3 regions of the Pyruvatibacter sp. HU-CL02332 genome follow, and region 1 is predicted to be linked to each of the others. Evidence: predicted binding sites of a transcription regulator. Region 1 holds the regulator's gene; each other region holds the start of a gene.
The links. The regulator PhoB, encoded in region 1, activates phosphate uptake and scavenging genes when phosphate is short. The targets are predictions, from matches to a motif close to TGTCATNNANCTGTCAT.

Region 1 (2,202 bases):
TGTTTCTGTCATTCGTTCCCCCTGAACTGCCGCAAAGCGGCTGCTGGTGGCGCAATGGCAGACCCCTGCGCCAAAAACCAGCTGTCTTTATGTGATGTGACCCTTGGTGCGGGAGGTATGCCCCTGCGGGACCTCGCGCAAGGCCTTTATCCACAGCCGACGCCCTCGCGAAGCGTTAGAATCAATATATTGTGGATAACCCCCTATAAAACCACAACATCTCTTGCCGCCGAGTCGGGCCATATAGTAGGTTAACTCAAGGTTAACACGAGATGTTGTGGTTTACACCCAAAGTGACCGCTCATCTGCGATTTGTAGGGGGAAAATGCGATGACGTGGACCGATGAGCGCGTTGAACAGCTCAAGCAGATGTGGCTCGACGGGCTGAGTGCCAGTCAGATTGCAGCCCGGCTTGGCGGCGTCACTCGTAATGCCGTGATTGGTAAAGTGCACCGTCTGGGCCTGTCAGGCCGTGGTGCACCCACCCGCGTCACCCGTCGCCGCCCTGCAGCGCCGCGCGCGCCGCGTGCAGCGTCAACGGCAGCGCCCCGGCGTGAAACGGCCAGTAAGAAGACAGCCGTTGCTCCGGCGCCAGAACCCGAAGAGCTAGAAGTCATCAGCGACCCTGATGCCCAGGCAAACCTTCTGGAGCTCACCGAACAGACCTGCAAGTGGCCAAATGGTGATCCGGGCGACGAAAGCTTCCACTTCTGCGGGCAGCGTTCTGCACCCGGCCTGCCCTATTGCGCAGCCCACGCCAAGAAGGCCTATCAGCCACTTCCTTCCCGTCGGGAACGCAAGGATCGTCCACGGCAGTTTCCAAACCGCATGATCGGTTAAGGCCGGACACAAGTTTTCACGTCTTTTCCAAGAAGACGGCTTCAACAAAAAGGCGGACCGCCAAACGGTCCGCCTTTTTCGTTTTCGCGCCTGACGTTTCTGCTAATCGCGGAAGTGTTCATCCAAAGCGTAGCCGGCAGAACGCACAGTACGGATGGGATCCTGCTCGCCAGGATTGTTCAGGGCTTTGCGCAACCGACCGACATGCACATCCACGGTGCGGGCTTCCACATAGACGTCTGACCCCCAAACCGCATCCAGCAGCTGCTCGCGGCTGAACACACGACCGGGATGCTGGATCAGGTGATCAAGCAGGCGGAATTCGGTTGGCCCGAGATGAATTTCCCGCTCGCCTCGCCGCACACGGTGGGATGACCGATCAACCGCCACATCGCCGAAGGTCACAATGTCGTCTGTCAGGGCTGGCCGAATACGGCGCAGGACTGCCCGGACGCGGGCGAGAAGCTCGGTCATGGAAAAGGGCTTGGTGATGTAGTCGTCAGCGCCCGTATCCAGCCCGCGAACACGATCCGCTTCTTCGCCGCGTGCGGTCAGCATGATGATAGGAATGTTGCGTGTTTCGCTGCGCCCCCGAAAGCGACGGCAGAGCTCAATGCCTGAGACCTGCGGCAGCATCCAGTCCAGCAGGACCAAATCAGGCTGCTGCTCATCCACAATCATCGTGGCTTCTTCGCCGTCAGCTGTGGTTGAGACCCTGTAACCCTCTTTTTCAAGATTGTATTGCAGCAGGGTCGTCAGTGCGTCTTCGTCTTCAACGATGAGCACGAGGGGTTGCGTTTTCATTGGTCTTGCCCCGGACATTGCTTTTGCAGCTGATGGCGCGGTCGAGAGTTGCATCATGACTGCGGTGGTGTTTCTGCGTCAGCTGGGAATTCCATGTTTGTGACACTGGTCGTGTCACCCTTTGGCCGGTTCTCTCCAAGCGCTTCACCGGTCACAAGGAACTGAATGGTTTCTGCGATGTTGGTGGAATGGTCGCCGATACGTTCAAGGTTCTTGGCGACAAACAGAAGATGGGTGCACAGGGAAATCGTGCGCGGATCTTCCATCATGTAGGTGAGCAGCTCCCGGAAGAGGGAGTTGTACATCTCGTCAATCTCTTCGTCGCGCCGCCAGACGACCATGGCACGCTCATTGTCGCGCTGGGCGTAGGCATCAAGCACTTCCTTGAGCTGATTGAGGACCTGACGGCCCATGCGCTCAAGCCCCTGCATGGCACGACCCGGACTTGCCTGATCCACAGCCAGCGCGCGCTTTGAAATGTTCTTGGCCAAATCACCAATGCGCTCAAGGTCCGATGAGATCTTGATGGCGGAGACTGTTTCGCGCAGATCAATCGCC
Region 2 (2,202 bases), 1.2 Mb from region 1:
TGTGGCGCACTCGTGCGGGGTTGATGATCCCCGCATGCTCAAGCGCCATCATTGTCGCATCATGGGTGCCAACAGCCGCACCATCGGCCTGCATGAAATGTATCCTCCCGGCGGCAGCTTTGCGCCGGCGGCGGAGAAGCCGGACACCCTTACGGATGGCTCGGGAATGGCAGCCCAGTAAGGCTGCACGGGCAATACCGCTAAGGCATGACGAGACGGATCTGGGGCGCTTTAGACACGTCCCAGCATTCAACTTCGATCGGCAGGGTGAACAGGTCATCGCCATCAACCTGAACCGGGTCCAGGCCCTGACCATCCGCAGGACGAATGGTGATGGCATTACTCGTCAGCACATTCACACCCGGCATTTTTTCCAGGCGGCCGAGCGCCAGACCAAGCAGAGCAAGCACAAGCGATGCGCGGTTGCGAGCTGAAACACACAGAGTTTTCAAACCCACGGCATCAAACCGGGCTGATGGCGCAAGACTATACGCCCCCGCATAATGCTCAGCGTTCGCGACAACGGCCCATCCACAGTCAAACGACTGGATGCCATCGCTCACCTCAAGGCGTGGTCCTGATTTCCCGAACACCTGCTTGATTCCAGCCCAGACAAAAGCCAGCTTTCCGAATCTGCGTTTCATGGCCGGGTCGATGGCATGGACCAGTCTCCCGTCAAATCCGGCACCGACCCACAACAGGAAGAACCGCTTGTTGACGCGCCCTGCACCAATCTGCCGCGGCTGGCCGTTTAGAAGCAAAGCTCCCAATGCATCGCTCGTGCGCGGAAGACCGATTTCGATGGCCAGTACATTCGCAGTCCCGGTGGGGATAACCCCAAGCGGCACTTCGCTGCCGGCAAGCCCGTTAGCAACTTCGTTGATCGTGCCGTCGCCACCTGCAGCAACCACAATCTCGGCAGACCCATCAAGGGCCGCCTCACGCGCAAACAGTTCCGCATCACCGGGTCCTGTTGTCTCACGCAATGTAACCGTCGCGCCTTCGCGGTTCATTGCCTCTACAACATCAATCAATTTGCGCCTTCTGCGCCACCCCGCCGTTGGGTTGTAGATGACCGTTACCGCCCGCCGCATGGCAGGAGGCGGGGCATTGTGGTTACCGGCGGTGCCTGCATTATCCGCGTACAAATGGTTCACCTCAGCGTCACAAAACGTTCATTCCCTGTCGGGATAGTCCCGCCAGATCACAGGCGGACACGCTTGATTCGATTGGTATTTTCAGCGCCGGACACAGTCGTGACGGCAAACACCAAAAAGATCAAGTACTCCGTATACGAATTATAAAACGCTTATGCGTTTTGATGTTTGGCCCTTGGTACTTGCGGTTCCCATGACACTTACCGGCATGCTGACACGCACATCCGACAACCCGATTGTTGCCACGGCAAAATCAGCCGGCAAGGCACTCCGGGCAAAACCCTTCCGGGACAGGCTTGCCCTGTTTGGACTACGCGCCCGCGGGCGAAAAAGGGTGAAGCGCAAGCATCTGATCGTGCGCGAGCCTGTACACCACCGCACCCTTTTTATTTCCGATACACATCTGGGCACACCGGGCTGCAAGGCAGAACTGCTGGCGGATTTCCTGCGTCACAATGAGGCCGACACACTCTACCTTGTGGGCGATATCATCGACGGCTGGCGCATCAAGCGGTCGTGGTACTGGAACGACGCCCACAATCAGGTCATTCAGGAAATACTGCGCAAAGCCCGGAAGGGCACACGGGTCATCTACGTACCCGGCAATCACGATGAAGCCCTGCGTGACTATATCGGCGTCACGCTGGCAGGTGTGGAAGTCATCAATGAGGACATCCACCGCGCTGCCGACGGAAAATCCTATCTGGTGCTGCATGGTGACCAGTTTGACGGGGTGGTGCGATACGCCAAATGGCTCGCCCATGTGGGTGACTGGGCCTACAACTTTGCCCTGGCCGCATCAGGGATGCTTCACAACATCCGCCGGACATTCGGGCTGTCTTACTGGTCGCTCTCTGCCTACCTGAAGCACAAGGTCAAAAACGCCGTCGAGTACATCTCGAACTACGAAGAAGCCGTGGCCCGCGAAGCGCGCGACCGCGGCGTGGACGGCGTAGTCTGCGGCCACATCCACCACGCTGAGGTGCGGGACATGGATGGCGTCACCTACATGAATGACGGTGACTGGGTCGAAAGCTGCACGGCG
Region 3 (2,202 bases), on a different contig from region 1:
TTGTGCTGGGCACATTCTACGCAACAGCGCTTTCCATCATTGGATTGGATTTCGGACTGGTGGTCGGGCTCATTGCCGGTCTGGTCAGCTTCATTCCGTTTGTCGGGGCACTGGTGGGTATGTTCCTTTCAGTTGGCTTGGCTCTCATTCAGTTCTGGCCTGACCCCCTGATGATAGGAGCCGTCGCGGCGGTGTTCTTCGTGGGACAGGCTATTGAAGGAAACATCCTCACCCCTTGGCTTGTGGGCTCCCGCGTCAAGTTGCACCCGGTTTGGGTAATTTTCGCACTCTTTGCATTCGGAACGCTCTTTGGTTTCGTCGGTGTACTTCTCGCCTTGCCGCTGGCAGCTCTCATCGGAGTCCTGACGCGATTTGGCATTGGCGAGTACCTCAAGAGCGATCTCTACAAGGGCAATCATCGTGAGTAAGGCGGGGTCCACAGCAACTGGACCTCAGATACCTCTGCCGCTTGATCACCGACCTGCGCAGGGCCGCGATGATTTTTTGGTGTCGCAGAGCAATGCCGTTGCGGTTGCGTGGGTCGACAAATGGCCTGATTGGCCTCAGCCCATCGTGGTGCTCAGCGGTCCAGAGGGAAGCGGCAAGACGCATCTCGCGGATGTATGGAGAGCCGGGGCGAATGCTGCGTCCTGCAATGCCATGGACCTGACACGAGAAAATGTTCCTGAGCTTCTGACAGGCGGTGGACTTGTTGTCGAAGATATAGAGCTATTGCGTGACCCTGCGGCACTCTTTCACTTGCTGAATTTCGCGCGTGAGAAGGGGGCAAGCCTGATGCTCACCTGCACAACGGCTCCGGGCACACTACATTTTCCCTTGGCAGACCTGATGTCTCGGCTGAAGGCAGCCCCTCATGTGCAACTGCTTGAGCCCGACGACATGTTGCTCATTCAGCTGATCGCCAAACTCTTTGCGGAGCGTGGCGTACATGCGAGCCCGGACATGCTGGAATACATTGCGCACAGGATCGACCGGTCAGCTCACGCAGCCCGCTCAATCGTTGAGAAAATCGATTTTCATGCTCTGAGCCATGGCAGGCGCCTCAACATGAAGGTCATTCGAGACGTGTTGAAGGCCTCCGCCGACAAAGCGTAGTTTGGGCTCTAGCCCCCAAAACTGATACTGTCATCTATCCGTCACACCCAAGTGCGATGGCTGCATTCAGATTGGATGATTTTGTGTTCGCCGCACCGGCTGGGATGCGGCCCGACACGATATGGAAACAGACATGACCGCTGAAACAAATGTAACGCCCTTTGCCGCCACCCAGCCATCCAGCGAGGGCAAGGGAGCTGAATTTGCGCACATTGCAGCTGACTCCAATGAGCGCTTCATAAACCGTGAGCTTTCCTGGCTGGCCTTTAACGGGCGCGTCCTGGAAGAAAGCGGCAATGAGACCCATCCATTGCTCGAGCGGTTGAGGTTCCTGTCGATTTCAGCGTCCAACCTCGACGAATTTTATATGGTTCGTGTCGCCGGATTGCACGGTCAGGTTCAGGCCGGCGTCGACACGCTTAGCCAGGAGGGTCTCACACCTGCCCAACAGCTTGAGCAGGTGAACGCGGCAGCCGGAATACTCATGCGGTCTCAACAGGACATGTGGCGCAATCTACATGCGCTGTTGAGCGCGACGGGTATCAACGTCGTCGATGAACAGGCATTAACCGTCGTTGAGAAAGACTGGTTGGAAGGTTTCTTCCTGGAGGAAGTCTTCCCGGTTCTGACGCCCCTTGCCGTAGATCCGGCTCACCCGTTCCCGTTCATTCCAAATCTGGGAATCTCCATGGCGCTTGATTTGCGACGGGAGAGCGACGGTCAGCAGTTGTCAGCGCTGTTACCTATTCCCGGCCAGATCAAACGTTTCGTAAGGCTCCCCAATTCGTCTGAAGATGGAAAGGAAGTCATCCGCTTCATCACCCTTGAAGCAGTTATTCGCCTGTTCTCAAGCCGTCTCTTTCCTGGTTATGAGGTGAAAGGATCCGGTGTCTTTCGCATCATCCGCGATAGCGACCTTGAAATTGAAGAAGAAGCAGAAGACCTGGTGCGGCTCTTCGAAAGTGCGTTGAAACGCCGCCGCCGCGGCAGTGTGGTCCGCCTCAAGATCGCCAGCGACATGCCCGCGCGTTTGCGCAAGCTGGTGATTTCCGAACTGGAAGTAAGCCCGCGAGACGTCATCCTCGT

Region 2: ABXH05_RS03615 (UDP-2,3-diacylglucosamine diphosphatase) is a predicted target of PhoB. The motif match lies at 1,163-1,179, and genes of this name have one in related genera.
Region 3: ABXH05_RS13610 (RNA degradosome polyphosphate kinase) is a predicted target of PhoB. The motif match lies at 1,145-1,161, and genes of this name have one in related genera.

The regions. Positions count from the first base shown of each region.
Region 1 covers NZ_BAABWK010000001.1:1,962,536-1,964,737, reverse strand. The annotation lists gene ABXH05_RS09335 (ABC transporter permease) at 1-12, opposite strand, end outside; gene ABXH05_RS09330 (GcrA family cell cycle regulator) at 331-840, shown strand; gene phoB (phosphate regulon transcriptional regulator PhoB) at 943-1,644, opposite strand; gene phoU (phosphate signaling complex protein PhoU) at 1,698-2,202, opposite strand, start outside.
Region 2 covers NZ_BAABWK010000001.1:748,280-750,481, forward strand. The annotation lists gene ABXH05_RS03605 (FMN-binding glutamate synthase family protein) at 1-181, shown strand, start outside; gene ABXH05_RS03610 (diacylglycerol/lipid kinase family protein) at 201-1,094, opposite strand; gene ABXH05_RS03615 (UDP-2,3-diacylglucosamine diphosphatase) at 1,312-2,202, shown strand, end outside.
Region 3 covers NZ_BAABWK010000002.1:614,588-616,789, reverse strand. The annotation lists gene ABXH05_RS13620 (AI-2E family transporter) at 1-428, shown strand, start outside; gene ABXH05_RS13615 (P-loop NTPase family protein) at 421-1,116, shown strand; gene ABXH05_RS13610 (RNA degradosome polyphosphate kinase) at 1,250-2,202, shown strand, end outside.